DNA from 4 places in the Sphingobacterium sp. DR205 genome. Region 3 is predicted to be linked to each of the others. Evidence: riboswitches for the same ligand, from Rfam matches in the RefSeq annotation. Region 3 holds a riboswitch; each other region holds the start of a gene.
What was found. Region 3 has a riboswitch for thiamine pyrophosphate ahead of pnuC (nicotinamide riboside transporter PnuC). Riboswitches for the same ligand answer to the same signal wherever they lie in the genome.
Positions count from the first base shown of each region.

Region 1 (7,395 bases), 2.4 Mb from region 3:
AGGTGGCACTGGGGAAGGCGCCACCTTTAGCTAACTAAACATTAAACATAAATAAACAGTCTTTTTTAAAGACCTAAACTAAAATTACATAACGACTCGGCCACTTGTCGATTTGTCAACTTGGACATTTCGTGGCTGATTTTTTAAGGAGATCTTTGCCGAGGTTGAAACTTTACCGTGTAGATTGTCCTTAACACTTAGGGTTACACCCGAGGATGTGCTGGCATTGACCTCTGCATTGGTAGTTGTAAAAGCGGCCATGTCAACTGAAGTAGAGGAGTTGGCATTTAAATCCAGATTCGTCGCACTTCCTGCAATTTCCTGTCTTGACGAACTTGTGGAATTCACCGTTAGATTTTTTGCACTTACATCAGCCGTTAACCTACTCGAGGAACTTGTCGAAAGTGAAATATCATCGGCAATTAATTTTTTAAGTGTAATTCTGGCCGATGAAGAAACATTGACAGCTATTTTGTTTGCCTTGATGGTTTCGTTGCTGTAGATTGATCCACTGGAAGAAGCCGAAAAACTTGTCGGAATTTTACTTGAATATACCGTAACACGGTTGTTTCTTGCATTTCTGATCTGTGAATTCCGTTTATATTGTACATGTAATATGCCATTTTTTACATTTGTTTCTATTAGCGACAGATGCTCTGCATTGTCCGCTTCAACAACAACTTCATTGCGGTTGGAGTGAATGTAGTCAACACGTAGTGATGTCGCTGCCGAAATGCCATCCGGAGCGGAAATCTTACGGGTTTCACGTTCTTGGGCCTGGGCAACGTATAAAAAAGAAATAAAGGCGATAGTTAAAATTCTTTTCATGGTTTTGTCTATTAGTAGTTTTTAATTCTATGCTATAATAATTTTTATTTTAATTCCGAAAAACAGCCTCATTTCCTCCCTTACAGATATAATAGTGGTGCCAGAATTTAAAAACCATGTAAATCGCTGATAAATAGCTGTTTTTACTTTTATACGTTTTCTCCTATTGCCCATTTTTGAACAACTGGTGTTCGCTATCGAACAATTTAACAGTTGTCTTTGTGGTTACCACATGCTCTTTTCGTAAGCTGCCTGCCAGAAATGATATTCCAATCGGGAAGCTGTTATAAATACTTGTCGCATTTTCTCCCGATTTGTTGCAGTCGTTTGTTCAGAAATTTGATCGACGTAATTTTTGGCTTTGTTCACGCCCTCGGCGAAGTCCTCACCACTATAGGTATCGATCCATTTGGAATAGGGGTTTTGGTCGCCACTGGCGATCGAAACGATGTGGTCGCCAACTTCTTTATAAATCCAAAAGCAGGGTAAAGTCGCAGCCATAGCGACTTCAATAGGTTCAAAGGCAGCTACACTTTTTAAAAAATGCACGTAATGGTGGCAAACTGGTTCTATTTTGTTGTCGTCTTCCGGATCCAGACCAAATTCTTTAAAATAGTTTTCATGGAGCGCTTTTTCGACGATAAGCGCATTGCGTCCAAATTCAAAATAATCCAGGGCTTGTTGATTGTCAGTACTCTTTGCACCGATAAAAGCTAATACACGTCCAAATTCTTCCAGATAGAACGCATCCTGACGCATATAGAATTGAAATTTTTCCAGCGGTAGACTGCCATTGCTCAGTTCAGAAATAAAGGGCATCGCTAAGATATCAGCATAAATTGGTCTTATAGCATCCCAGGCTTTATCGCTCCATTTCATGAATAATAAGTTTAGAAGGGTTGTGGAAATGATTAAGTGGCCCATTTCCTTTGCCAATCACGAGATCCTTGCTGCCTTTGATTGCCTCGTGGACATAATCTAAAGCAGTAGCGACAGCCTCAGCAAGAGGGAATTGCTGCGCCAACTGGCTCGCTATTGCTGAAGAAAGAGAGCAGCCGGATCCATGTGTATTTTTGCTGTCAATTTTTTGTGATTTAAACACCAATGGTGACGCATGTTGCTGAAAGAGGAGGGAGGTGAGTTCGCTTGTCTGGAGGTGTCCACCTTTAATAAGGACTGACTGACATCCTTTTTCAAGAAGTTCAATGCCTGCTTTTTCCATTTCTTTGACCTCAGCTATGGTTCGTCCGACAAGTACACTGACTTCATCCAGGTTGGGAGTGATAATTGTGGCTTGTGGAAAAAGCAAGTCCATACATGCCTGTATTGTGTCATCATTGATCAATTTGTGACCACTTGTCGACACCATCACAGGATCAAATACGATTGTTCCACGGTAATCTTTCAAATAGCTGCTGATCAGTTCGACAAGCTCAATGTTATGAACCATCCCGATTTTGATCGCATCCGGATAAATATCGTCGAAGATCGCATCCAGCTGCTCACGCACTGCTTGGGTCGGTATCTCGTAAATATTCCGCACCCCTTGTGTGTTTTGTATTGGTAATGCCGTTAAGACGTTCATTGCATAACATCCCAGGGCTGATATGGTTTTCGTATCGGCTTGGATGCCAGCTCCGCCGCTACCATCAAACCCCGCTATGCTCAGAACTGTGGGCACTGTGTATTGTTTCACTATTTTCATGTTAATAATTCCTTTAATTGAGCGCTACGCTCTCTTGGATTTTTACTTTGGCAAATTGCCGAGACGACCGCGATGGAATCTGCGCCAGACAGCCAGGCACTTGCGCTGGTATCCAGGTTCATGCCGCCAATGGCGATCAAGGGCTTTTCGGTTAAATTCCGTAGCTCACCCAGTCCACTGATTCCCCAGGTTGTAATGGTGTCTGTTTTTGTTTTTGTTGGAAAAATTGGACTGACACCAAGATGGTCTACGGCGGTCATCTGTTTGCTGTCAAGCTGTGACCGATCTTCGAGCGACCAGCCAATTTGAAGACGCTGTCCGTATTTTTCCCTTATTTCTAAAGGTTGACGATCGCTTTGTCCGACATGTACCCCCCATGCTTCGATTTCAATTGCAATATCCACAGCGTCATTAATGATCAATGGGATTCCGTAACGATCGGTAATCTGTTTTAACTTCTTTGCTTTTTCCAAAAAACCTGCTGGCGTTTCATTCTTTTCGCGTAATTGAATGATATCTACACCGCCGATTATGGCTTCTTCGGCAACATGGAGCCAAGATTGTGGGTAACAGTCCTGTTCGGAGATAACCAGATACAAGGGGTAAGGAAATAGGGGATTAATTGCCATAATGTTTCAGGTTGAGATGCATCCGGATACGCTCATCATTCAGCAGATAGAGCTCATCATAGAGATTCACCTGTAAGGAGCCTGGACCCGAAGATCGCGCTGTTGCCAGTTCACCTGCTAAACTCAAAAGGGAGACACCGGCGGTCGCTGCTTCAAAGGGATGGTCTGTGACCGCTAAAAATGCACCAATGAGTGCAGTTGCGCTACAGCCAAGTCCAGTAACCTGGGTCATCAAGGGGTGTCCATTGTGCACCTCAGCGGTGTGCTGTTTGGACAGGACATAATCTACCTTTCCGGAGATACAGATGATAGCCCCCAATTGTTCTTGTAGTGCTTTACCAAAGCCAATCGCGTCCTTACTATCTGCCGTGCTGTCTACGCCTTTGGTATTGACCTGGTTGAAATTGTAAAGGCTCATGATCTCCGATGCATTTCCCCGGATAACGGTTGGTTTTAGTTCCAGGAGATTTGCCAATAAGTCATTGCGAAAAGTGGATATTCCCGCACCCACAGGATCCAATACCCAAGGCCGGCCAATGTTATTGGCGTGTTCTGCTGCTACAAGCATGGACTCGGCGGTAAGTTCACTCAATGTGCCGATGTTAAGTACCAACGACTGGGCAAGGTCAACAACCTCGCGTACTTCCGATGGACTGTGAACCATGACCGGAGAAGCTCCAAGAGCGAGAAGCGCATTGGCGGTGTTATTCATCACCACCAAATTCGTAATATTATGTACAAGTGGTTTTTGTCTTCTGACCTGTGCTAACAGATCGATAATTAAATCTTCCATTCCTTTTGTTTTCTATATTTGCAGGTGGCTTTGTCAGGAAGAAATGAGACAGATGGGCTGTCGGGTATATTTCAATATACCTAAGCGGTTGCTTTTCCCTACGCCGGTATAAACCGAATCAGGTTCGAAGGGACTATCTCAATTCTATACAGAATACCCCCAAAGCCATATCAAACTTAGACAAAAAAAAGGACTTTTTATAACGAGTGTTTTATTCAGTCCCGGAATAGTAAAACTAGACGTTAATCAATAGACCGGAGTGCGCGTGTATTTTCAGCCGCATTCGAGCGAGCAAAATAGACTGGGCATATACGAGGGAAGCGATAGGCAAGTAATGATCAATGGCAGGCAAGTCTATTTGCCAAGAATAGTATTGCTCTCAACGATGAATTCGGTGTACTTAAGACGTTATATTGTCTTCAGCTGGCAGTTCCAAATAGTCCGGTGGGGTATAAGTGACACGGGCAAAATTTTTTGTCAGGAGTTCTGTGTCAAGAACCTTTCCACCCTGAAATTTTAGGAACTTTTCCCGCCAGATTTCATTTTTTCGGTAGAATTGATCTCCGATTTTAAGGAATTGATGCTCTTTTTCAATGACGTGATAGGCAAAATCGAGTTCCTGATCGATCCTCAGTTCACCTTCAAGACATTTTTCGGTAAACCAGAGATTGATCTGAAACGTGTAGGCTGTATTGTTGGTAAACTGATAGTCCCGATAGTTGTAAAATACAGTAGCACCACTTCCGAAAGGTAGCACTCGCCCATCATCGGGAAAAGGGTCAAAAGAATGGTGATAACGTTCTGTGACTGTCAGCGGACTATGGATAACAAGCCAATGGATCAGATTGGAGATCTGGCAGATTCCACCACCAATACCGGCCCGTGCTTCACCGAAAGACAATTCCATCCCCGGAAGATAGCCTTTCTTTTGTGTGGGCTGGCCGACCAGTTTACAAAACGAAAACGTTTCACCCGGGCGGATCAGTATACCATTGATTTGCTTTGCCGCAATCTTTAGATTCGTCACTTTGTTGATCTGCAGTTGCATATTGTTTTCCCCCAGCTTCTTTAATAAAACAGACTGGTGTTTTTTGATGCGGTATTGCAACACTGTTGTAGATTTGGTTTTTGTATACTTTTTATTGTCCAGTAACCAAATGGCTTTTCTTTGTGTTCTTCTTGCCCAGACAGCAAGAAGATACAGCAAAGGGTGACGTTGACTTATTAATTTCCGTTTTTTCACTAATAACAAATGATGGTTTATTGCTTCCTTCTATTTCAGTTTGCGCGTTTTAATTATTGAGAATTGGAGGAACTTTTCTTTGTTTGTATTGTTTTAGAGGTGATTTTATTCTGCTTATCAAATACAGTGCTCTCATATTGATAATCGCCCTGTTCTTTTGAGACTATTTTCAATTCCAATGTACCATCACGATAAAACAGGTAGGTGCTTTCGTTGCCTTGCACAGCTATTTTGGATTCGGCAGTGAGCTTCCCTGTGGCGTCAAATACCTGCCACGAAGAGAAATTGTCTGCTTTTGGGTTATCATAATAATACAGTCTACGGTTTTCGATGGCGTCATTTAACCCTGAAACTTCCTCAATAAGCTGCCCATTTTCATTGTAACGGTAGTCGACCCAATGCATCCGTTGGTAAACGAAGTGGATGGACTCCTCCCGGACCACTTGATATTGATCATTTAAATGATGGATGGAGGCGGACCGTCGCTCAGGATCGGTAATGAGAATAGCATGCGGTAAGTATTGATAAATTGTACTAGAGGACCATTTGCTGTTTTGAAGCTGTTGTATCGAATCGATTAATCCCCATTTGTTGTAAAAATATTTGGTGTAAAAATTGATTCCATTAGACAAATTGTTTGCGGAGAGTTCCTTGCCTTGCTGATAAACAGTCGTGATCATACCGCTGGGTTTTTCGAGGTTCTCCCCTGTAAAGGTCTGCGAAATATAGGTTCCGTCATATTTGCCTTTTTTCTGAGTAGAGTAGATCGGAAGACTGGATCGGGAAATGATGCCCTCAGCATATTGTCTGGATGGTTTAAATGGAATAGCAGCGATAGAATCGAAGAACTGCTTTGCATCGTACTGAAGTGCTTTTTTTTGTACAGGTGTTTGTTTATTGTTTTCTAATATGAATTTTGCCGCATGGAGGTATGTTTGACTGTCATAAATAACTTTTGGCTTATTTTGGCCATCAAACAGAATCATGGCATTTCTTTGTTTGAGGGTAGCTACATCCAATGTCCATTTGCTTTTGTTGACGATAAAAGTAAGTTGCTGGGCATCTGTTTTTGTCACTAGGAGCTTAGTCGTGCTATAAGGAATCTGTCGAATAATTTCATTTGCCTTTTGATCATGGAGACGCATCATAAAATCCGTTGATTTATCAGAAGCATTGGTAACAAACAGAATGGCTTGGGTAGGAGCCCCGATTTCAATTGATTTTTTTACCTGAGACTTTGCTACACCCACACAGAAAAGCAATACCGATAGCTGGAAAATCACATAACGCAGTACGCTGGATTTCGGATGACCGTTCATTTGGATAAGGAGGACGCTTACGCTGACTTTTTAGTTTAAGACTTCTTTTAAAAACAATAAGGTATGGGCCCAGGCACGTTTCGCCATAACAGGGTTATATTCCGGTGATTCGGGGTTGGTAAAGGTGTGCCCGGAATTCGCATAGGTAATTATTTGCCAGTCAGCCTTTCCTTCGTTCAGTTCCTTGACTAATCCATCATAATCTTCCTTTGATACACTTTTGTCAGCTGCAGGATGTTCAACCAATACTTTCACATTGATCGCTGCATTAGGTCTGTCGGCTGATTTGGAGAGTCCACCATGAATACTGACCACCCCTGCGACAGGTAAACCAGCGCGCGCTGTTTCGAGAGCTCCCGTTCCACCGAAGCAATAACCAATTACTGCAATTTTCTTTGGATCAGCTCCGACTTTTTTCAATTGGTCGAGGGCAGCAGAGATTCGTTGCTGATAGGCTTTGTAGTCAGTTTTGTAGTGACCTGCGATTTTTGAAGCCGCTGTATTGTCCGCTGGAATATTACCTTCACCATAGATGTCGGCAATGAATGCGATGTACCCCTCTTTTTGTAATTGCAAGGCTGCTTGTGTCGCTTCATTGTCAATTCCTTTCCATGCGGGCAAAATAAGTACCGCTGGACCTTTTTTATCCGTATTGGATGTGATTAGTCCATTCAATTGCTGTGTTCCGTCTTTATAGGATACCTTTTTTAACTCCTGTGCTTTCATGCTCATCGTGGCAATAGTTAATAGAAATAATGTCAAAGCTGTTTTCATCTGTTCTGTTTTTTATCCGACAGATGTTGTTCGCGATTAAATGAAGTTTTAACTCTCGCGGATTCATCTGCTATTCGATTTGGTTAAACCATTTGTTTATGATC
Region 1 covers NZ_CP049333.1:2,214,523-2,221,917, forward strand. Annotated here, with positions in the region: gene G6053_RS09195 (DUF2807 domain-containing protein) at 85-828, opposite strand; gene tenA (thiaminase II) at 1,054-1,707, opposite strand; gene thiD (bifunctional hydroxymethylpyrimidine kinase/phosphomethylpyrimidine kinase) at 1,691-2,509, opposite strand; gene thiE (thiamine phosphate synthase) at 2,530-3,162, opposite strand; gene thiM (hydroxyethylthiazole kinase) at 3,152-3,955, opposite strand; TPP riboswitch at 4,034-4,126, opposite strand; gene G6053_RS09220 (VanW family protein) at 4,356-5,198, opposite strand; gene G6053_RS09225 (hypothetical protein) at 5,252-6,517, opposite strand; gene G6053_RS09230 (dienelactone hydrolase family protein) at 6,548-7,291, opposite strand.
Region 1: it holds a riboswitch for thiamine pyrophosphate, as region 3 does, so the genes downstream of both, thiM (hydroxyethylthiazole kinase) here and pnuC (nicotinamide riboside transporter PnuC) in region 3, are expected to answer to the same signal.

Region 2 (7,395 bases), 1.9 Mb from region 3:
CTGCAGGTAAAGTTTCGTCGTGGTATTCACGGGCAGTGTCGGGATCCAACGACAAGTTGAACTGATCCTCCCATCGGAATTCAAATCTCGCTTTACTCAAGGCGTTGTCGCGATACTGTGCTCCAGGATGGCCTTTGGCCAGATCTGCAGCATGCGCAGCCAGTTTGTAGGTAATGACCCCATCTTTCACATCTTTTTTGTTGGGGAGTCCAAGGTGCTCTTTTGGTGTTACATAACAGAGCATGGCACAGCCATACCAGCCAATCATTGCTGCTCCAATAGCCGAAGTGATGTGGTCATATCCCGGTGCGATATCAGTGGTCAGGGGGCCTAAGGTGTAAAATGGCGCCTCGTCACAACATTCCAGCTGCTTTTCCATATTCTCTTTGATCAGCTGCATAGGAACGTGGCCCGGCCCCTCGATCATCACCTGTACATCATGTTTCCAGGCGATCTTTGTCAACTCACCCAGGGTTTCGAGTTCGGCAAACTGGGCAGCGTCATTGGCATCTGCAATGGCGCCCGGACGCAAGCCATCACCGAGCGAAAAAGCAACATCATACTGCTTCATGATCTGGCAGATCTCTTCAAAATGAGTATAAAGAAAGTTTTCCTGATGATGAAAAAGACACCATTTGGCCATAATGGATCCACCTCTTGATACGATACCGGTTACGCGCTTTGCTGTTAAATGAATGTAGCGCAGTAGGACACCGGCATGGATGGTGAAATAAGAGACACCCTGTTCAGCCTGTTCAATCAGCGTATCCCGAAATATTTCCCAGGTGAGATCTTCGGCAACCCCTTTCACTTTTTCGAGCGCCTGATAGATCGGGACAGTGCCTATCGGTACAGGTGAATTGCGGATAATCCATTCGCGGGTTTCGTGGATATTTTTCCCTGTAGACAGATCCATGATCGTATCGGCGCCCCAGCGGCAGGCCCAGACTGCCTTTTCAACCTCTTCTTCGATGCTGGAGCTTACCGCACTATTGCCGATGTTGGCATTGATTTTTACCAGGAAATTACGGCCGATAATCATCGGCTCGCTTTCAGGATGATTGATATTGTTCGGAATAATTGCTCTGCCGGCAGCGATTTCCTCCCGGACAAACTCCGGTGTAATATATTTCCCGGCAGTTCGGGCGCCAAAGTTCTCGCCCGGATGCTGATGATCCATACCGGGGGTACTATCAGCCAGCTGTGCTATCCGTTGGTTTTCGCGAATGGCAACATATTCCATCTCAGGCGTAATGATACCTTTTCTGGCATAATGCAATTGTGTCACATTTTTTCCCTGCGCCGCAACCTTGGGTTTATGGCTGTAGGCAAATCGAAGCTCGTCCAGTGTTGTATCCGCCAGACGCTCCCGACCGTAAGTCGAGCTGATGCCCTCCAGCTGTTCCACATCCTTGCGGTCCAGGATCCATTGATCCCGAAGGCGGGGAAGCCCCTTGCGGATGTCAATTTCCTGCGTCCCGTCTGTGTAGGGACCTGAGGTATCGTATATGGTAATGGGCGGATTTACTTCGATCTGGCCATTGCTCAATTTGGTAGGGCTCAACGAAATTTGACGCATGGCTACTTGGATAGGATAAAGTGTTCCGGGGACAAAAACCTTGGTGGAATTTGGAAAAGCGGTCTGTGTGATTTTTTCTGATGTCATGTGCATGGGAATTAGGTATATTGATTTGAATATGTTCCATGGGGAGTTAACCGCCTTGTGTAGCGGTAATAAGCAGGATCTGGTCGCTGGATTGCAGGTGGGTTTTGGACCAGTCGTCTTTGGGAATAACCCGGTTGTTGAGTGCTACAGCGACACCTTGTGTTTTACCGGAAAGCTCAACCTGTAAAAGATCGGCTAAAGAGTTGGGCGCGGGGTCGAAAAATCGGATGTGATGATTGATTGTAAGTTCCATTCCTTTTTATTTTTTTGGTAAAACTTTAGGAATGGCCACAACAAGATACAGTAATGTATCCGGAAGAAAGCTTACTTTTCCCTACGCCAGTATGATCTGGATCAGGTTATAAGGGTAAAATCTCAGCCTGCACATGCAGACACCCCTAAAGTTGGAACTAATATAGGACTATTTTGATGAAAAATCCAAAACATCGTCATTAATTTTAAATACTTCCCAACAGGACAGTATAGTTTACTATGTTGAAAATAATTAATATATTCGTTTTTGGATCAACTAAAACAATTTAACACCTCTTGTTTTTCTGCTGAATCCATCCATGATCGTTCGGGATGTAAATTCAATTCTATTGTGGGAAAAGCAAGAAATCAACATGTATAAACCAACTATGCGGAAGACTTTACTGATGACGATGCTGTGCATGGGCACAGTCCTATATACACAGCAGCGAAAAGAATGTGTACCCATTGCGCTTAGCTGTGAGCATCTCCAAAATCCATTGGGTGTAGATAGGCCAAATCCCCGTTTGAGCTGGCAACTGGCTGATAAACGACAGGGCGCAAAGCAATTGGCTTATCAAATTATGGTGGACACAGATTCAATGGCATTGGTGAAGAATAAAGCCGGTAGCTGGAATAGTGGAAAGCAGTTAAATTCCGACATGTTGATCCATTATAAGGGACGGGCATTGAAACCGCAGACAAAGTATTTTTGGAAAGTCCTGGTCTGGGATAAAAATGGACGGCCAAGCACGTCTTCCATTGCTTCATTCGAAACCGGTATGATGGGAGTGGAGCACTGGAAGGGAAAATGGATTAGCGATAACCACAATATCCATGAACAGCCTGCACCTTATTTCAGAAGAACTTTTAAAGCTGCCAAACCGATCAAGTCGGCTCGTGCTTACGTTGCTGTGGCGGGACTTTATGAACTATCGGTAAATGGCGAAAAAATCGGCGATCACAGGCTGGATCCGATGTATACCCGATTTGATAAACGTACTTTATATGTGGTGGAAGACGTCACCCGGCAACTTCAGCAGGGTGACAATGTCCTCGCCGTTGTCTTGGGAAATGGCTGGTATAATCATCAGCCTCTGGCGGTATGGGATTTTGACAAAGCCCCCTGGCGTGACCGCCCGACATTTTGTTTGGACCTGCGCATTGTTTATCAGGATGGCAGTGAGGAAACTATAAGCTCGGATCAAAGCTGGAAAACTGCTGCAGGACCTATCCGCTACAACAATATCTATACGGGCGAGCATTATGATGCCCGTCTGGAGATGCCGGGATGGGATATGCCGACCTTTGACGACACGCAGTGGCATACTGTTCGGTATCGGAACCCACCCTCCACAAACATTGTCTCACAACAGACGGTACCCATACGCCTGGTCAGATCGTATGAACCGAAATCAATGAAAAAGATCAATGACAGTACCTATGTCTTTGATATGGGACAGAATATGGCTGGCCTGACAAAGATCAAGATGCAGGGGAAAGCCGGAACTGTGGTCAGGATCAAACACGGTGAACGATTGCATGCAAATGGACGCTTGGACCAGTCGAATATTGATGTTTATTATCGTGGGAATAAAGAACTGGAGCCCTTTCAAACTGATATTTTGACGCTGAGCGGTAGGAAGGAGGATGAATTTATGGCGAAATTTGGCTATAAAGGTTTCCGCTATGTCGAAGTGAGCTGCAGTGAACCGGTAGTGTTGGACAAGTCGGCTGTTACGGCTTATTTTATGCATAGCGATGTGCGCCCAATTGGCCAGCTGAAAACCTCCTCTGCCCTGATCAATGGCTTATGGGAAGCAACCAATAACGCCTACTTATCCAATTTGATGGGCTACCCCACGGACTGTCCGCAGCGGGAGAAAAATGGCTGGACAGGGGATGGTCACCTCGCCATTGAAACAGCTTATTATAATTTTGATGGCATCACGGTTTACGAGAAATGGATGGCCGACCATTGGGACGAGCAACAGGAAAACGGTGTGTTGCCGGATATCATTCCCACTGGGGGCTGGGGGTACGGTACGGCAAATGGCTTGGACTGGACAAGCACCATTGCTATTATTCCATGGCAGACCTATCTGTTTTACGGCGATGCAAGCTTATTGGCGGAATGTTATGACAATATCAAACGTTATGTGGATTACGTGGACGGAATCAGTCCCAGTGGACTGACTACCTTCGGTCGGGGGGATTGGGTACCGGTCAAATCGCAGTCTAATCTTGAACTTACCTCATCGGTGTACTTTTACGTCGATGCAACGATACTGGCTTCCGCTGCAAAGATGTTTGGAAAAACAGCCGACCAGCAGAAATATGAACAATTAAGCCAAAAGATCAAAGATGCCATCAACGCTAAATTTTTGGATACTGAAAAGGGGATTTACAGCACGGGAACACAGACCGAGCTAAGTGTACCTTTATATTGGGGCGTGGTACCAGAAGCGATGAAAGCCAAAGTCGCTGCCAACCTAAATAGCAAGGTCGAAGAGACCAATTTTCATCTGGATGTTGGGGTGCTGGGGGCGAAAGCACTCCTGAATGCATTGAAGGATAACGGCTATGACGAAACGGCCTATAAAGTCGCGGTACAGGATACCTATCCCTCCTGGGGATGGTGGATTGTCAATGGGGCGACCACCTTGCTCGAAAACTGGGATCTGAACGCCACGCGGGATATCTCTGATAACCACATGATGTTTGGTGAAATCGGAGGCTGGTTTTTTAAGTCTATTGGCGGCATTCTGCCGGATCCGGCGCAGGCTGGTTTTAAACATGTGCTATTAAAACCCATTTTTCCGAAGGAGCTCAAGGAGTCTTCTATTACTTATAATTCGCCCTACGGAAACATTGTGTCCAGCTGGAAATCGAACGGAAATAAGGTCGAATATCAGGTGGAGATACCGGCAAATGCCAGCGCAACCTTTTATCCGCCAGCAAATATCCGCAATGGTAAAGTAATCCAATTGGAGGCAGGGAAACATAACCTCAATTTGGAATTGAAATAATTGGCCTGGATCCGCTTTCGGTCCGCCTCTTGTTTGGCCATTGGCGAATATAATAGGTACTTGATACGAAGAAAAGGGGCGTGCTTAGGGAAGTAAGATATATAAACTTACGATTGTACTTAGGGGAATGGTTAAATTATCATAGCCATCTTTGCTCAGGGCTTCAGCGAATGTAGCCATGAGTGCAACCGTGGTTATTATAGTGAGTTCCTGAAAGTCGAGACTCGAATCATGAGCGTATTTCCAGATAAAAAAAGTCAGAACAATCGCACTGATAAAGAAAGCAATCGATCCTAACACAGTTTTTTTTGCGCCTAGAACCATATAAGGCCCTAGCGGCCACTTTTTGCCAGATAATGCGGCCATAGGATCACAGATGGCTAAGGTAGCCAAGGGGAGATAATAGAAAATGTTACGATCATCCAGATAGGTCTGGGTTACAAAGCAAAGATAGACTGCGGCTGGATAGGCTAGGCTACCTGCAGATTTCCGGTCAATAGCATGAATAGATCGCAATAAATTAAATTTTAGGGATAGGACCAAAATCACTGCAAATACCCCGCAAAGAAATAATACTGACCAATGACTTGCAAGTAAAATAGGGAATAACAGTGAAATAATGCCCGTACCTATGTGTACGAGTTTTCTTGTGAATTCAACTCTAATCTTAAAGCGGTGGTATAAAATTTCAGAAAGGGCAAATAGAAGCAAAAATAGCATTGCCAATAGAAGCATATTTGATAAGTCGTTTTTCATGATCATATTTTTTATAAATAAACTAACCAATACATTGCTCCGGAGAACATAAAGCTATCGAAGCGATCCAATATTCCACCATGTCCCGGAATTAATCGACTATAGTCCTTAATTTGACATCTGCGCTTGTACCAGGAAGCTAAGAGATCTCCAATGAGCGCAAAAATGCAAATGAGCGCTGCTGTCCATACTGTTAATCCAATTGAAAAAGGGATGTAATGAAAAAGGAAAAGACTGGCCGATACTGCCAATATCAAACCTCCAATTAAACCTTCAAAAGTTTTGTTGGGACTAATCTTTGGGATAAGTTTTCGTTTTCCCAACAATTGACCACTAAGTTGGCTGAACCCGTCAAAGGTGACGACTATAAAGTAGACGAAACAAATACGCTCTGTTGGTATCTGATAGCAGAACTTAACGAATGCCAATAGGATAATGAGGTAAATAAATAAGATAAAATAGAAGAAAAAAACGGGTCGTTTGGAAAATGATTGGGCTTTAAAAATTTCATAAATACCGACTATGCCAATGCAAATAGCCAGGAGTTTTATTTGTTCAAAATAAATGGACGAGAACACCAAGCTTAGCACCAGAAAATAAACTCCGAGTTTTAACCAACGCGCTTTGGCTCGATCAGCTTGACTGTCCTTATTGAGATACAGTGTAACTAAAGCACCTATTCCAAAAAATAATAGCAATATATTCGCAATAAACAGATACATGGTCAACCTCCTTTTTGTTGTTGGATAAGGAATATGCTCTTCAAATTGGAATGCAGCTTTGGTAAGGTAATCACTAGAATTAATTCCTCCAGATAAGCCAGACAGCTCACGATTAACATCAGGTGAAAATAGATTGCATGAAATCCTAGTACGAAGTAGCTAAAGATAAATATGCCCTGTAGGTAGCCAGTTATTTTATAAGACCATAAATGAAAGCTGGGGAACCGTTGGAATCGGATAAGTGCATATACTTGTGGAACGATCCATAAGACAATAAGAATCATAAATTGGATTTTATAAGTCGCTACGAAAGCTTTTTCCAGTGTTATCATTCCCATGAAGGCCATCAGGTATGTCCCTATGTCCGCAACCGAATCCAGTTTAGCTCCAAATTCTGTCTGAAGTTTAAATAGTCTGGCGATTAATCCGTCGAGTATGTCCGTTATAAGGTTTATAGACAATAATAATATAAAGAGATTCCTATTTTCAATTATTATGGCATAGCTAATGAAAGGTAATGCTAGTAGGCGGTAAATGGAAAGTGCATTTGGCACATTCCATCTATTTTCTTTTTTTGTTTCCATTTTTATATTGTTTTTTTTCTGCCGAATTTTTGATGTGCCTGCGTAAACTGGCCTGCTGACAAGGCTGCTGCAATAGATAGTTCGCCTGCAAGTACAAGGGCTGCGGCTATCTCGGCATATTTTATTGAGTTTCCTTCTCCGTAACAATCCATGATCTCCAAACATTCCTTTTGAGTAGGTAGATTTGTACCTCCGCCAACAGTCCCTATGATCAGGTTTGGTAAGGTGACGCTGGCATAGAGTGATCCATCTTTATTTAATTCCATTCTTGTGATGCCGGTAGCAGCTTCGGCTACACAGGCAACATCTTGGCCTGTAGCTAAAAATAGGGCTGCCAGTCCATTGGCATAGTGACCGTGCGCGCCTATGGCAGCGCTTTGGATGAT
Region 2 covers NZ_CP049333.1:2,635,706-2,643,100, forward strand. Annotated here, with positions in the region: gene thiC (phosphomethylpyrimidine synthase ThiC) at 1-1,666, opposite strand, end outside; gene thiS (sulfur carrier protein ThiS) at 1,713-1,919, opposite strand; TPP riboswitch at 1,981-2,076, opposite strand; gene G6053_RS11135 (alpha-L-rhamnosidase) at 2,308-4,947, shown strand; gene G6053_RS11140 (phosphatidate cytidylyltransferase) at 5,032-5,703, opposite strand; gene G6053_RS11145 (phosphatidate cytidylyltransferase) at 5,715-6,425, opposite strand; gene G6053_RS11150 (CDP-alcohol phosphatidyltransferase family protein) at 6,428-7,009, opposite strand; gene G6053_RS11155 (hydroxymethylglutaryl-CoA reductase) at 7,012-7,395, opposite strand, start outside.
Region 2: it holds a riboswitch for thiamine pyrophosphate, as region 3 does, so the genes downstream of both, thiS (sulfur carrier protein ThiS) here and pnuC (nicotinamide riboside transporter PnuC) in region 3, are expected to answer to the same signal.

Region 3 (7,395 bases):
AAAATTTCTTCCGTACCAATCGGCAAACGTTTTGAGTAAAGAGATCCGTTGAGTACCATCGGAAAATACTGATCTTGTAGACGTTGTTGCACGCCTCTTCCCCCGCGTTTCTCTTCCAAAATTACCCCACGTTCTTTATCAATTTCCTCACCATCCAATAGAGCATCCTGCGCCCAGTCGCGCATGACCTGCATTCCATTTTTTAACAATTCCGGATCATCCGACGGTATAGGTAATTGATAGACCGTCTGATCAAAACTGGTATAGGCATTCAGATCTGAGCCAAACCGGACACCTGCTTTTTGGAGGTAATTGACAAGTTCATTTTTTGGAAAATGCTTCAGACCATTAAAGTTCATGTGTTCCAAAAAATGCGCCAACCCGAGCTGCTTTTCATTTTCCAGGATCGAACCGGCTTTCATGCCCAAATACATGGTAACACGGCCCTTGGGCTCTGTATTTTTACGGATAAAATATGTAAATCCATTTTTTAGTTTACCGGTAACAACTTCATTGTCGAAAGGTAATTTTTGATTTAAGGCCAAACTATCCTGTGACAGAATAGCTCTGGCTTCCGCCCTCAAGGTGGTTGGCATTTTTGCTTCTACTCCATAGAAAGTCGCGGGTAGTAAAAAGGCTAATGCGAGTGGTTTAATGAATTTCATACAAAAAAATCTCTTTTTTAGTTATTTTTTGCTAATTGTTTGTATTAAGGTAAACGGGATTGGAGACCAATTCTCCCGATAGATAGTAAAATACGGATAAAATACTTTTAATATCCCTTATGGGATGGAGCTTCTCATTGCTATTGCTCATGTTTTGTAAAAAATACGCTTAAAAATACAGAATATCTTTCGAAAAGAACAATAGTTAATTGTAATTTTGTTGCAAATGGATTTCAGCAACTGGCAGGTCATTAAAAAAGAATTCGAACAATTTCTAAAGTTCGAGCGGGGTTTAAGCATCAACTCGATAGACGCTTACCTGAACGATGTTTCTAAATTCCAGATCTATTGTGAGGACAATAACCTCGGTTTAAATCAGGTTGCCCGCAAAGATATTCAGCATTTTCTACAGTGGTTGCAGGAATTTAACATATCGCCGTTCACGCAATCGCGCCTGATATCCGGACTAAAAACATTTTTTAGTTTTTTGATTATCGAACATGAACTGGACAACAACCCGACAGAACTGCTGCAGGCACCACGGCTGAGCAGAAAACTGCCGAGTGTATTGAGCATTCATGAGATTGACCAATTAATTGCAGCCATAGATCTATCTAGCCCTGAGGGTGAGCGCAACAAAACAATTATTGAAGTATTATATGGCTGTGGACTGCGGGTATCCGAACTCGTCAACCTCAAGATATCCAATTTGTTTCTCGATGTAGAATTTATCAAAGTGGAAGGCAAAGGCAGTAAAGAACGGCTGATTCCCATCGGTCAGCAGGCGATCAAACATTTAAGGCTCTATTTAGATTCCGTTAGACCACATATTAAAATCAAAGATGGGAATGAGGACATTGTATTTCTGAACAGAAGAGGTTCGGCTTTATCCAGGGTGATGATCTTTCTGATCATTAAGGAGCTTGCTCAAAAAATTGGATTGCAAAAGACGATTAGCCCCCATACATTTAGACATAGCTTTGCCTCTCACCTCGTTGAAGGCGGTGCTGATTTAAGGGCTGTACAAGATATGCTGGGGCATGAAAGTATTACAACAACTGAAATATATACACATATTGATCGGGATTACCTCCATTCCATCATCACACAATACCATCCCAGATCTTAATCTGTTATCGGTTGGGCAAATCAATAGGTAAGTTTAAAATGTTTGTTGAGCCACATGCAATGATATTTTTTTGCTGACCTAAACCCATTGGAATTTGCAGTCTGTGTAAAGCATCCGAGTAAACAGTGCAGCACAGCTTAAACACAATCTTGAATACATGTTACTAATAGACAAAAAGTTAGGCCAGAAAACCGGAATGGCATAAATTATAAAAGCTGGGCGACTAAAACTAGGATGGCCATGCTCCTGAAATCCCCCGTTCAAAAGTTTAAATTTTATCGCAAAGATTATTTGTAAGATCTGGAAAATAGTATATCTTTGCGACACGTTCCCGTAGTTCAATGGATAGAATTTCAGATTCCGGTTCTGACGATGTGGGTTCGACCCCCGCCGGGAACACATCCTATTTAACACTAAAAAAGACGATCAATTGATCGTCTTTTTTAGTGTTAACATAAATGAAAAATGTACGCAACAATCTTCATTTTTTATCAGGTTGTAGTTGCTACCTACCCCCCTATCAAGCTTACAAAAACTCTTTTTGCAGCAATTTATGCTGAGATGCCGTAAATATATTCCGAAACAAAATATTGATTTCATTGTCAGTGGCTGCGCCCGAAATCCCCGTATGGGGATAGAGTTTAATGACATTGGACAGAATAGTTTCCACAAAGTCTCTACTTTCTATCGCTATACGCTCATATAACGCGTTATTATCAGCTTCATCCTTGAGATTATCCCAAGATCGAACAGCAAGCTCCATGATACTATTTTCCCTAGCTGTATAGTCCTGCTGCATTTCATCCAATTTCCGAAAAGCAGCTTTACTTTCCATTTGCTCCCATTTCCCCTGATTGGACTTCAATACAAATAACTTCTCGATCAAATCCAAAAACCGATGATACATCCCCATAAAGTTTACCAGTAAGGTCAACTCGGCAAACGGCACAAAAGGGTATTGATAGAGCAGCTCAGTCCGTGTACTTTTTGACGCATCGATAAAAAATGACTGATTCTCATCCACCCGTATACTGTCCAGCGAAAAGGAATGCGATGCTGTCGCCTCCAGGCCAAATGTATCCCAATCATAATGAATCAATACAAATTCACGCGCCACAAAGAAAGATTTTACAAGTGGATTTCCACCCTCATCCAATAGCGGCCTTCCATCCTCCTGAATATAGGCGTTCAATGTAAAGTGTGTCAAGTGGGGAGCACCGGTAGCATATTTCCAAAGCCCTTTCAGACGATAAGATTCACCCTCACGTTCAGCGACACCAGCAACCTGCCCACTGCCGCCAAAACATACCGTTTTTGAGTTGAAAATATCCTGCCCGACCGCTGGATCAATAAAGCCAACAAAAAGATTCGCGCCGGCACATAAAGTTACTGTCCACGCCAATCCGCCATCCTGGTAGGCCAGCTCCTTCAACAAGGAAAGCCCGCTGACCAAATCCAACCCCAAGCCATCCAAAGATTGTGGTACCCAGATTTTAAACCACTTGTTCCGGTATATTAGCTCAAGCTGCTCATCAGACAAACTCTTTTGCTGAATTCCTTTACGTTGCTGATCTTTTAGAACAGCGATAGCTGCATCAGTCAGTTGCATATTTTTTTTCATCACTTAATATTCTCCGCCAATTAAAATAGCCACTAAAAGCCATCACAAATAAAAATAAGGTTAAAGCAGCATACAGGAATAAACCCTTGTGCATAAGCAAAGGAATCGCCATCAGGTTACTGATGTTAAGCAAAATCCAATTTTCAAGTTTACGTTTCGCCAGCAGCCACATCCCCGCCCAGGCTGTGCAGGAAACAAAGGAGTCCCATACCGGAACATCCGAATCAGTTAAATGCACCAGACCAAAATAGAACGATAGAAAACCTGCCACACAGATAAAACCAACAATCTGCCAATCTCGGGTTGTACTACGACTGATCGGCACAATAATATCACTGCTATATTTCCAGTAGATCCAGCCATAAACGCTCATGACAAGATAATACAGGTGCAACAGTATTTCGGCATATAATTTTGCATGGAATAAAACATATACCGAGATGATGATACCAATAATCCCAAAGAAGTAATTGACCGATTTATTCTGTCGTGAAAACCAAACCTGCAAGATACCAAAACAGACCCCCAGCCATTCGGCTATGGAGGCTTGTTGTATTTGTTTAATAAAAGCTTCGAAAATTGTCTCAGAAGTCATTCAATTGTTTATTATTTTGTGTAATTACATAATAAACTTATGAGCGGAAAAACGGATGTTTTTATTGAAATTAAAATCCCTACGCCAGCATTACCCGGATCAGGTATATAAAAGCGATTGTACAAGGCCGTACAATCGCTTTTATTGGGTATAATCTCAGCCCGGATGACATTGTCATTTCCGAGCACCCCATAAGTATATTGTTTATTGAAATTAATCTATAGCAATTAATTTCAATGCTTTATGCGTACGGATACGAGTTTCACGACAAAGCTCAGCATCATCATTTAATGACTTACCGTGTGAAGGAATCATCTCGCGCAGTTTTTTGCGGTATTCATCTGATTTAGCACGCTCAGGGAAACATTTCTTCAAGAGACTGATCATGATCGCCACCGAAGTAGATGCACCCGGCGACGCGCCCAATAAGGCAGCGATAGAACCATCTGCACTCGATACCACTTCAGTACCAAACTCTAAAATCCCTCCTTTTTTCTCATCCTTTTTAATCACCTGTACACGCTGGCCAGCTTTTTCAATAACCCAATCTTCTAATTTAGCGGTTGGCATAAATTGTTTCAGCGACTCCAATTTATCTTTAGGAGATTTCATAACCTCTGTAATGAGATACTTGGTCAATGGCAAATTATCAAGTCCTGCGGATAACATCGGACGGATATTGGATAATTTGATTGATGCCGGCAAATCAAAATAAGAACCCTGTTTCAAAAATTTGGTTGAGAAACCAGCGTATGGACCGAAAAGTAAGGCTTGTTTACCATCGATATAACGGGTATCTAAGTGCGGTACAGACATCGGTGGCGCACCGACAGATGCTTTACCATATACTTTAGCATGGTGCGTATTGATAATTTCTTCGTTTACGCATCTCAACCATTGTCCTCCTACAGGGAATCCACCGTAACCTTTTGCTTCTGGAATACCAGATTTCTCCAGCAATAACAAGGAGTGGCCTCCAGCACCGATAAAAACAAACTTCGCTTTTAGCTCTCTCTTCACCCCTGTTTTCAGATCTTTCACTTCGATTTCCCAACGTCCATCGTCTTCACGATCGATATCAACAACTTCGTGGTTTAAGGAAATTGAAATATTCTCTTTGTTTGCCAGGTTGTTAATCAAATCACGTGTTAATGAACCGAAATTCACGTCAGTACCTAAATCCATCTTGGTAGCAGCAATTTTCTCGCTTGCATCCCGTCCTTCCATCATCAAAGGAATCCATGATTTCAAGAGTTCTGCATCTTCGGTATATTCCATGCCCTTGAACAAAGTTTGGGTATTCATCGTCTCCCATCTTGTCTTCAGGAATTTCACATCTTTTTCACCAAAAACCGCACTCATGTGTGGAATGCTGCGGATAAAATTCTCCGGTTGGGCAATAATGCCTTTATCAACCAGGTACGACCAAAACTGCTTCGATACTTCAAATTGCTCCGCAATTTTAACAGCTTTATCAACTTTTACCGAACCATCTTTTTGTTCCGGTGTATAATTCAATTCGCACAAGGCCGAGTGGCCTGTGCCAGCATTATTCCAAGCGTCAGAGCTCTCAGCCGCCACAACATCCAAACGCTCAAGAATTTCAATATTAACGTCTGGGCTTAATTCATTGATTAGCGTACCCAAAGTAGCACTCATAATACCGGCGCCGATTAGAACAACGTCAACTTCTTTATTTGATTTTTTGCTCATGTTTTTGTGATTGATGCAAATTTAATATAGTTTTTGGTAAACGCCCAAGTCTTTTGTCAAAAAACTGTACTTTTTAGGAACACTTATTCAAAAATACCATTGATTTATTAAAATAATCCTAAGTGTTGGCAAAATTCCACTTTTCTGGTTTCCGCACACCATACACATGATATCGCCTATTCTGCCGGCCATGAATAGCCGCAAATCACACCAACACTTGGCGCGTTTTAAATCCTTATTTATCGAAAGATTTTGTGTTATAATATAGTTTTAACATTTTTGCAAAAACATCAACGAATAACATTACACTCTTATATGAAACTACTTGAAGGAAAAATTGCTTTGGTAACTGGAGCATCAAAAGGAATTGGAAGAAAAATTGCCGAAGTGTTTGCACAACACGGTGCCAATGTCGCTTTCACTTACCTTTCGTCTGTAGAAAAGGGACAAGCGCTGGAAAAAGAGCTTCAAGCCTACGGAACAAAAGTAATCGGCTACCGTTCTGATGCTTCAAAATTTGAAGAAGCAGAACAACTGGTCAATGCGATCGTTGCAGATTTCGGAAGCCTGGATATCGTAGTCAATAATGCCGGCATCACAAAGGATGGTCTGCTGATGCGTATGACAGAAGAAAACTGGGACGATGTATTGAACGTTAACTTGAAATCCGTATTTAATGTAACAAAAGCGGCCTCAAAAATAATGATGAAAAACCGTAAAGGCTCTTTCATCAATATGTCTTCCGTTGTTGGCGTTCAGGGAAATGCTGGTCAATCAAATTATGCCGCTTCCAAAGCAGGTATTATAGGATTCACCAAATCCATTGCGAAAGAATTAGGTTCTCGCAATATTCGCGCGAACGTGGTTGCTCCAGGATTTATCCGTACGGAAATGACAGATATATTAGACCCTAAAGTGATCGCAACATGGGAAGCTGGAATTCCATTGAAACGCGCCGGATCGCCAGAAGATGTTGCCAATGCATGTCTATACCTTGCATCTGATTTATCCGCATATGTCACTGGACAGGTTCTTCCTGTTGACGGTGGTATGCTGTAACATATAGCTTTCGACATAAAAGCGCCTGCTGCTGAAATTCAGCAGCAAGCGCTTTTATGTTATTCCTACTGCCGGCTCCGGCTTCGCTACTCAATATTTCTAAATTTTAGCTAATTTTGTCCAACAAATTTAAATGCTATGACGAATTGGACGGATTTTCTTGAAATTCAAACGGAAGACGATTTTAATCAACATTGTTTAGAAACTTATCACTTCCAGCTGCAGCATTGTCAGGTCTACCGCGACTATGTTTCGCTAATAGGCAAAGAAAAAAATCAAGTCCAGCATTATACGGACATCCCCTTCCTCCCAATCGAATTTTTTAAAACACAAAAAGTACTGGCTGCCGGAATGACCCCTCAAATTGTATTTTCAAGTTCAGGGACAACGGGCATGGTCACTTCTAAGCATCTTGTTGCTGATGTATCCATCTATGAGCGTACTTTTCGCCGTATATTTGAAGATTTTTACGGACCAACTACAGATATCGCTATTTTAGCCCTGCTGCCGTCCTATCTGGAAAGAAGTGGTTCCTCCTTGATCTATATGATCGATGACTTGATGAAACAAAGTAAACAAGTGCAGAGCAACTATTTCCTCTACAATCATCAGG
Region 3 covers NZ_CP049333.1:4,572,180-4,579,574, forward strand. Annotated here, with positions in the region: gene G6053_RS19900 (M16 family metallopeptidase) at 1-665, opposite strand, end outside; gene xerD (site-specific tyrosine recombinase XerD) at 892-1,794, shown strand; tRNA gene G6053_RS19910 (tRNA-Arg) at 2,122-2,193, shown strand; gene G6053_RS19915 (acyl-CoA dehydrogenase) at 2,321-3,415, opposite strand; gene pnuC (nicotinamide riboside transporter PnuC) at 3,390-4,010, opposite strand; TPP riboswitch at 4,070-4,212, opposite strand; gene G6053_RS19925 (malate:quinone oxidoreductase) at 4,224-5,723, opposite strand; gene fabG (3-oxoacyl-[acyl-carrier-protein] reductase) at 6,039-6,782, shown strand; gene G6053_RS19935 (acyl transferase) at 6,921-7,395, shown strand, end outside.

Region 4 (7,395 bases), 240 kb from region 3:
TCCTCTCCCAGCCTGTCGGCAGGCTTGACATCAATCCATTTACTGCACGAGCTTGCTACAAGGGTGAGACATGAAATCAGGATAATGTACTTTAGTATTTTCATTTTTTAGATCTTTAATTATTAAAACCGAATTCCAGCCGAAAATGAGACTGACCGTGCGAAGGGATAATCTATTCCGCGCTCATTTGTTATAGTCGAAAGATGAAAGATATCATTCATATACGCCCTAAAAGTTACCGAAGAGGCGCGGATGGATCTTAACCAGCCGGCTGTAGTAGTCTCGTAGCCAAGCGAAAATGCTTCACCGACGAGCATATTGTTATCCGCGACAAACCGCGATGAAATGGGTGTCTGGTCTGTATTGGAAATCGCTTTGAATTTTGCCTCATCTCCCGGTTGCTTCCAGCGGTCGTACAATGCCCGTTTATCCTGATTAAGTGCGACATCCCTTGCCGAAATATTTTCTACCTTTTCAAAAAGTGTCTGCATAAATGATTGCCCCCCCCATCTGTAGCGCAAGTTAACCGAAGCCGAAAACCCCTTATAGTAGAAGCTGGTACCTAATATTCCTTCGAGGTCGGGATCACTATTTCCCACAACAACTTCATCTCTATAATCGTGTACGAAAGTCTGTTGGTCATTTTTATTCAGGAAGATCTCCCGTCCGGTCGCGGGATCGATGCCCAGAGAACGCACGGCCCAAAGGTCGGATGGGCTGCCTCCGTCATAATAGCGGATGAGATTACGGCTTTTATTGGCCTCGTTAAAATTGCTCAGCTGATTTCCAATATTTTGATATTCTGCTTTTAGCTGTCGCATATTTAGATTGACACGCCAGTTGAATTGCTCTCTTCGAAGCAAAGTATAATCACCAGCTATCGTAAAACCATGGGTAACCTGTGCGCCCATATTTTTAGCCACGGTATTTACACCTGTAGAGGTGGGTAATGACACAAGCACCAATAAGGGATCTGTACTCTTTACGAAGTAATCGAAATTGACACGAAGCCGGTTTTTAAATGTTGTAAAATCCAGACCTAAATTGCGGTCCAAAGTTGTCTGCCAACGGAGTCCGCTATTGCCCATATTGCTGATAATTGTACTCGCCCCAAAAGGATTACGGTTGTCATTATTATAACGGTAAACACGCATTGAAATATAATCGTCGAAATTCTGATTGCCGGGATTACCTATTGTAGCTCTCAAACGCAATTGATCAATCCAATGAAACTGTTTGAAAAAGCTTTCGTTATGTGCATTCCAGGCTAAACCCAAAGACCATATTGTCGAAAACTGACGTTCGGATCCAAATACCGAAGAACCGTCAGATCTTATGGTCGCATCCAACAAGTAGCGTTTGTCGTAAGAATAGCCCATATTCATAAAGAAGCTGGCGCCACGCCGCTTGGATTGCATGTAGTCTGCACGCTGTCCTTCGGGATAGCCTAAAGCGAAATTTGGGTTTGAGAACTCATCATCAATAAACCCTCGGACCTGATAACTACTACGTTTGGTAGTGGCCTGCTCCATACGTGCTCCCAGCACCGCATTGAGCATATGTCTGTCTGCGAAGAGCTTCCCATAGGTGAGACTAAAATCACCGTCATAATTCACATTCTTACCATTGTTTTCCTGATAGGATCCTTTTTGTAACTGGTCTGTACCCACAAACTCCACATTAAAGGGCGAGCGGAATATTTCATCGTGTAAATTTAAACTGCGCAGGCCAAAACGCCCCCTTGCCCGCAACTCTGGCAGCATGCGCCACTCGATCTCAAAATTATTGGTAAAGCCCTCAGACCCCTGTGTATTTATATTCAAATTGTTGAGATCGTAAAAAGGGCTATAAATTGGATCATAACCGGAGCGGGTCGCACTAAAGTCTTCCAATACCATTTTGATATTTCCATTTTCATCGTATTTGCGGTGATATGGATTGGCCCTCGAAAATGTGGAAAAAGGAGAAACTTCTTTATTCGCTACTACATGGTCAATACTCAATGAATTGGTAAATGATAAATCTCCTTTTCGGTACAAGAGACGAATATTGCCGTTAGTTGCCTTTCGGTCTGAAGCTTTCATGACGCCATTGGTAATCCCATGGTTAACAGAAACGCTATACCGTAAGCTTTGGTCGCCACCTTCTGCAAAAAGTGTATGCCGCTGGTTGATCGCAGTGCGCAAGGGTTCGTTTGCCCAATAGGTATTGACACCGCGACGCACTTCTTTTAAGCGCTCTAAATAATTTGCTTCACTGACGGGATTAGCCCCTAATATAATCTGCCCTTTGTCATCGAGCATACCATAGAAGCCAGACAATAACTCAAATTGTAATTTTTCTTCAGCATTCATGAGGTTATAGTCGGTGAGGTCTGCAAAGCTAATGCTACCATTGAGCGTATAGTTGATCCGTAGCTGTCCGGGTTTAGGGCGTTTTGTTTCAACCACCACCACCCCATTGGCGGCTTTAGAGCCGTAAATGGCCGACGCGGCGGCATCCTTGAGTAAAGTGATGCTTTCGACACGGTCCATACTCAGATCTGCTATCACGGCCAAGGTACTCTCGAAACCGTCTAAAATAAAAAGTGGCTGATTGGGGTTGGAACTGTATTCGTCAGTGAGGCCAATCACACTGCTTTTGCCCCTAATCTCGATATCGGGTAAGCGATTCGGATCGGATCCAAACTGGTTATTATCCACAATGGCAAAAGAGGGATCCAAGGTCTTTAGACTCTGTAAAACATTCTGATTGCCGACCATCTTCAGTTCTTTGGCTGTATAAGTGGATGAAGAGCCCGTAAAACTTTCTTTGTCACGCTGGTAAATTCCTGTAACAACGACATCTTTGATTTCTGTAGCAGCGGCGGGCTCAAGTTTTACTTCAATAAACTTTTGACCGCTGTAAGCAACTTCTTTAGGTTTCATACCTATGTGACGAAACAGTATGACAAATTCTTCGTGTTGCATGCCTGTAGCAAGCAACTGAAATTGCCCTTTTGCATCGGTGGTAGTTACCCTATTTGTTCCTTTTATCTGTACGGTAACACTCTCAATGCGCTCACCTGACTCGGCATGGATGACTTTTCCGGTAATGTGTTGCTGTTGAGTAGAAATTGTACCGGACTGGATTTTCGAACTGTTTTTTTCTGAATTATAAAAAGAAATCGTCCGATCTTCTACCTGATACGTTAAAGGCTGATTGCGCGTCACTAGGCTGAGAAACTGATCCAGTTCCATATTTTTGACGTCTATCGTAAGAGGCACAGTACTGCTTAGGGTATGCTTGGTACTGAAAATACTGTAGCCCGTTTGCTGGCGAATGGCTTGAATCACTGCCTCCAGGGAAACATTACGGCCTTTGAATGTAATTTGTTGTGAATAACTTTTAGCACTCACAGCGCATATTCCAGTCAATAGTAAGAATAGTGTAATTCTCATCACTTTTAATAAGTAATTTTTATTCATTAAATTTACGTGGGTTTGGTTAGTGCAAAATCTGCTAATTGTTTAGTTTGGCTTTGTTGCAACCGATAATCAAAGGAAAGGATGGCCGTCCTTTCCTTCTTTTATACGGCACTCTTCATGGTCATTAGGTCTGTTTCATCATGATCGTTGTTTAGGTAAATAGTTTGTTTTTTAATAAATAATAAGCTCTCGCTTGCGGATATCCAGTTGATAACGAACATTTGCGGCATCCAGCAACCGGAGTACAAGGTTAATTTTTTCATTGCGATAGGCATCCCCCACCAATTCGACGTCTGGTATCTTGCCATTATATTTAATCGTTAAATCATACCAACGACCTATTTCAGCCATTGTCTCGTCAAAGGATTTGCCGTCGAAATTAAATTTGCCATCCTTCCAGGCAATTTCCATCTGCGCATCCACAGTTTTTATTTTTGTCAGATTACCTCGGGTGCTAGCCTGTTGCCCCGGATTCAGAATAATTTTTTGGTCAGTTGCATGGATATTGACTTTGCCTTCCAACAAGGTTGTTTTCACAAATGACTGCGTGGAGTATCCGTTTACATTGAATTGTGTACCGAGGACCTCCACGGTCTGCTGTTCCGTCTTTACGAAAAAAGGAATACGCTTTCCTTTAGTGCTGAACTGTCCTTTTACCATAAAAAATGCTTCTCCATCTAGCTCCACTTCTCTCTCAGTAGATGCGAACTTTGCGGAATAACGTAATCGTGATTCGGAATTTAACCAGACCTGTGTACCGTCTGATAAGGTTATGTGATAAATCCCACCCTTGGGAACATACAATTGTAAATCGCTCATCTTATCCAGATCGACATTACTAGCTAAGCTTCTTCCGTCTGCATAATGAATCGCACCATCCACAACAATCCCATCTTGCGCAGTATCTAGCATGAGCTTTCGCCCGTCTTCTAAGAGGAGAACTGCCCGAGGCCCACCGGGCAAAATAGCATCTGAGGAGGACTGCACTGCAAAATCCGGAGATTTAACTTGCTTATTCCTGTTAATTCCAAACCATGCCAATGATGAAAGTATCAATAACACGGCTACAGAAGCCGCCCAAAATTTCGGCTGCATCCAATATACATTGTTTTTATCTACTGGCTGGGCGATCCTGATCTTGGCGAGCAGACCATTGAGCATACGCTCACGGATCTGTTCCTTTTGCAAAGGCTCATCAGTAACAATGGTCACTTCCTCGTCCAAATGACTGTTGTACCATTTCGTAAGCTCGGCCAATTCCTGTGGAGAAATTATACCAGTCTGAAATTTGACTATTAAATCTTCTATATATCTAAGATCGTTATGCATGAATTAAAAATTGGTAGTAAGGGTGTTTCCTATCTAAATAGACAGTAAAAAAGACGGATAGGGTGAGTCTGCCCAACAATTTTTTTTATTAGCGAAAGTAAATTGAGAAAAAAACAATGATCGTAAGAAATTCGGTATTGTTTCCTAGATCTTTTTTCGCTTTTTTAAGATGTGATTTGACCGTATTTTCTGACAAATTAAGCTTATCAGCAATCTCTTTTGTTGTGAGACCTTCATTTTTGTTCATAACAAAAACAAGCTGACACTGTGGAGGCAGGTTTTTGATGGCATTATCAATCTGTTGTTGGAGTTCCTGAATGATAAGTTTCCGCTCTGGCGAAATCGAATCGATGACATTCTCTTGTAGATTGTATCCTGCTAGTTTTTGGCGTTTCTGCTTATTCTGATAGATGATGTTGAAGGTCTGGTTGCGGACTGCCCGTGCTAGGTAACTGGATAGTTTTTCATTTTGCAAACTGAAAGTTGAGCGAAGTTTCCAAAGTTTACAAAGCACATCCTGCACACATTCTTCAGCTTCCTCCAAATTGCCCAAGCGATTAAATGCAACAGCCAACATCTTATCCCAGTACCGGTTATAAATTTCTATTAACACGCGCTCATCATCGGTATTGAAGAGAGTCAAGAGATCATAGTCGCTATATTTTTTATAATTAAGCATTTAGGCAGAATGTAAAACAAAGCTAAAAAAATATCTTCTTATTCAAGAATAAAAGCGATAACAATGTATTAGGAGTGTGTCTTTCTTCACAACTGGATACCTTCAAATATGTAAAGAACAAGCATCTGTTTATTTGGGACAGGCGCTCATGTGAAATAGTTTCGATCTGATCTGACAGTTAAAGGATAAACAATTAAGTTTGCAATACTAATAAACAACAAGGGTTTTGGCCGAAACCAAAACCCCAGGAAACATTTCTTCCTTCGCCAGAATTACCTGGATCAGGTTCTATGGGTATATTCTCAGATTTTTTCAAACCACCCCAAGATGTTTCCAATATAAGGACAAAAGCCAATCACATTTAGTTTTACAAAGATTTGTTAATTTGTGAAAAATAGATAGGCTGAACGAATTCATTTGGGCACGGACCGCCTTGCAAAAAATTAACAAAGTGCGGCAAAGATTGCAAGGTAATTCAGCATTGCGATTCCAGTCTTGAATCGCAATGCTCCATAATTATAATTAACTTCCCTATCTGTTTCTAAAACCTGGGGACTAAATGAAAAATGAACACATTGGATTGCTTGTCAGGACTGTTATTTATTTGGATTTGTCATAGAATGATTGTAACTCATCTTTTGATTCCGTGAATTTAAAATATTTTGGCTCGTGCAAAATAGAATTGAAATAAATTTCTTGCATCCTTTTCTTGTCCTGTAATTCGGCAGATGCACTGAATTGTGCAATCAATGTGCTGTAAAGCCCACCAATGTGCCATTCATTGTATCCTACTGTTTTATCGTATCCAATCCAATCAAAATCTGCATAGTCAAAGTTTTTAAAGTAGAAGTATTCCTTGCCATTAAACTTTGGAAGCTTGTCGCAAAACTCAAGTATCTTTTTATTGTTCTTCATCATCTGTAGAACTTTGAAGCGTGGTCCAACCAAAGCGTCCATCATATTTAAAAAGAAGATTGCCTTTTCAGTTTCGTCCTTAAATCCTAAACTGTCCATATTGAAATTGTACTTGCTCAAATCAGCTTCGTTAAACAATGAAGTTATACCTCCATGGATACGATAGTAATAGTTATCGAGCAACCATCGACTATCAATCTGCTTGGAAAGTACTTCATTTGCTACAGCTACAACTGGCCTGGCCTTGACTTTTTCGTTTGTCCTATTGTAATGGATTTCGCGGATAACATACCATAATACCAACTCTTCATCATTTGGTCTTGCTAGAAAGTGCGTTTCTAAAATTGTATGGTCACCTTTGCCAACCGCAATTAAAGCATCAACAATATGATTCAGCTTAGGTGTCCGTAATGAGTCAATTGATTTGGCAAATTTAGCCCCTCTTGCATCTGTATTATAGGAATAGAGTTCAGCAATAGCTATTAAATTATTGAGGTCTTTCTGATCAAGCTTTATTTGGGCTTTAGTAAAAGTCGTTGCTGCCAAAAGGATAAGACTTAAAAAGTATTTCATTATTATTCGTCTATGTTTTTACGTATTTGTTCTATCTGTTTCAAATTAGTTTCGTAAAAACCTTACAGTTTCAACGCCAACGGTCCATTCTTCGTCACTAGGCCGGACCAACCGGGGAAGGATCCCTCTTTTAGCTTTGCAATCAATCTGGACGCTAAAAATATATTAGCCACTATTTCTTCGCCAAAATCCCAAGTAACTTCAATAGGCGTCCACGCGTTGAATGGTTCAAGATTCTCCTTGACAAATTCAGCAGGATTTAAAAATGGTAGATTTTCCTTGTTATTCCATTCAGGTTCGTTTGGAGTCGGAGCGCTATTATACAGCCATATATCTCCAACTATTTTTTTCTCTTTCCATAAATATGCGTAGCAGACCTTATCGTCATCTTCGATATAAATCGCGAACTCCGGGCTATCATTTTTTGAGACA
Region 4 covers NZ_CP049333.1:4,328,442-4,335,836, forward strand. Annotated here, with positions in the region: gene G6053_RS18845 (RagB/SusD family nutrient uptake outer membrane protein) at 1-104, opposite strand, end outside; gene G6053_RS18850 (SusC/RagA family TonB-linked outer membrane protein) at 123-3,440, opposite strand; gene G6053_RS18855 (FecR family protein) at 3,639-4,796, opposite strand; gene G6053_RS18860 (RNA polymerase sigma-70 factor) at 4,885-5,475, opposite strand; TPP riboswitch at 5,716-5,810, opposite strand; gene G6053_RS18865 (hypothetical protein) at 6,076-6,963, opposite strand; gene G6053_RS18870 (hypothetical protein) at 7,026-7,395, opposite strand, start outside.
Region 4: it holds a riboswitch for thiamine pyrophosphate, as region 3 does, so the genes downstream of both, G6053_RS18860 (RNA polymerase sigma-70 factor) here and pnuC (nicotinamide riboside transporter PnuC) in region 3, are expected to answer to the same signal.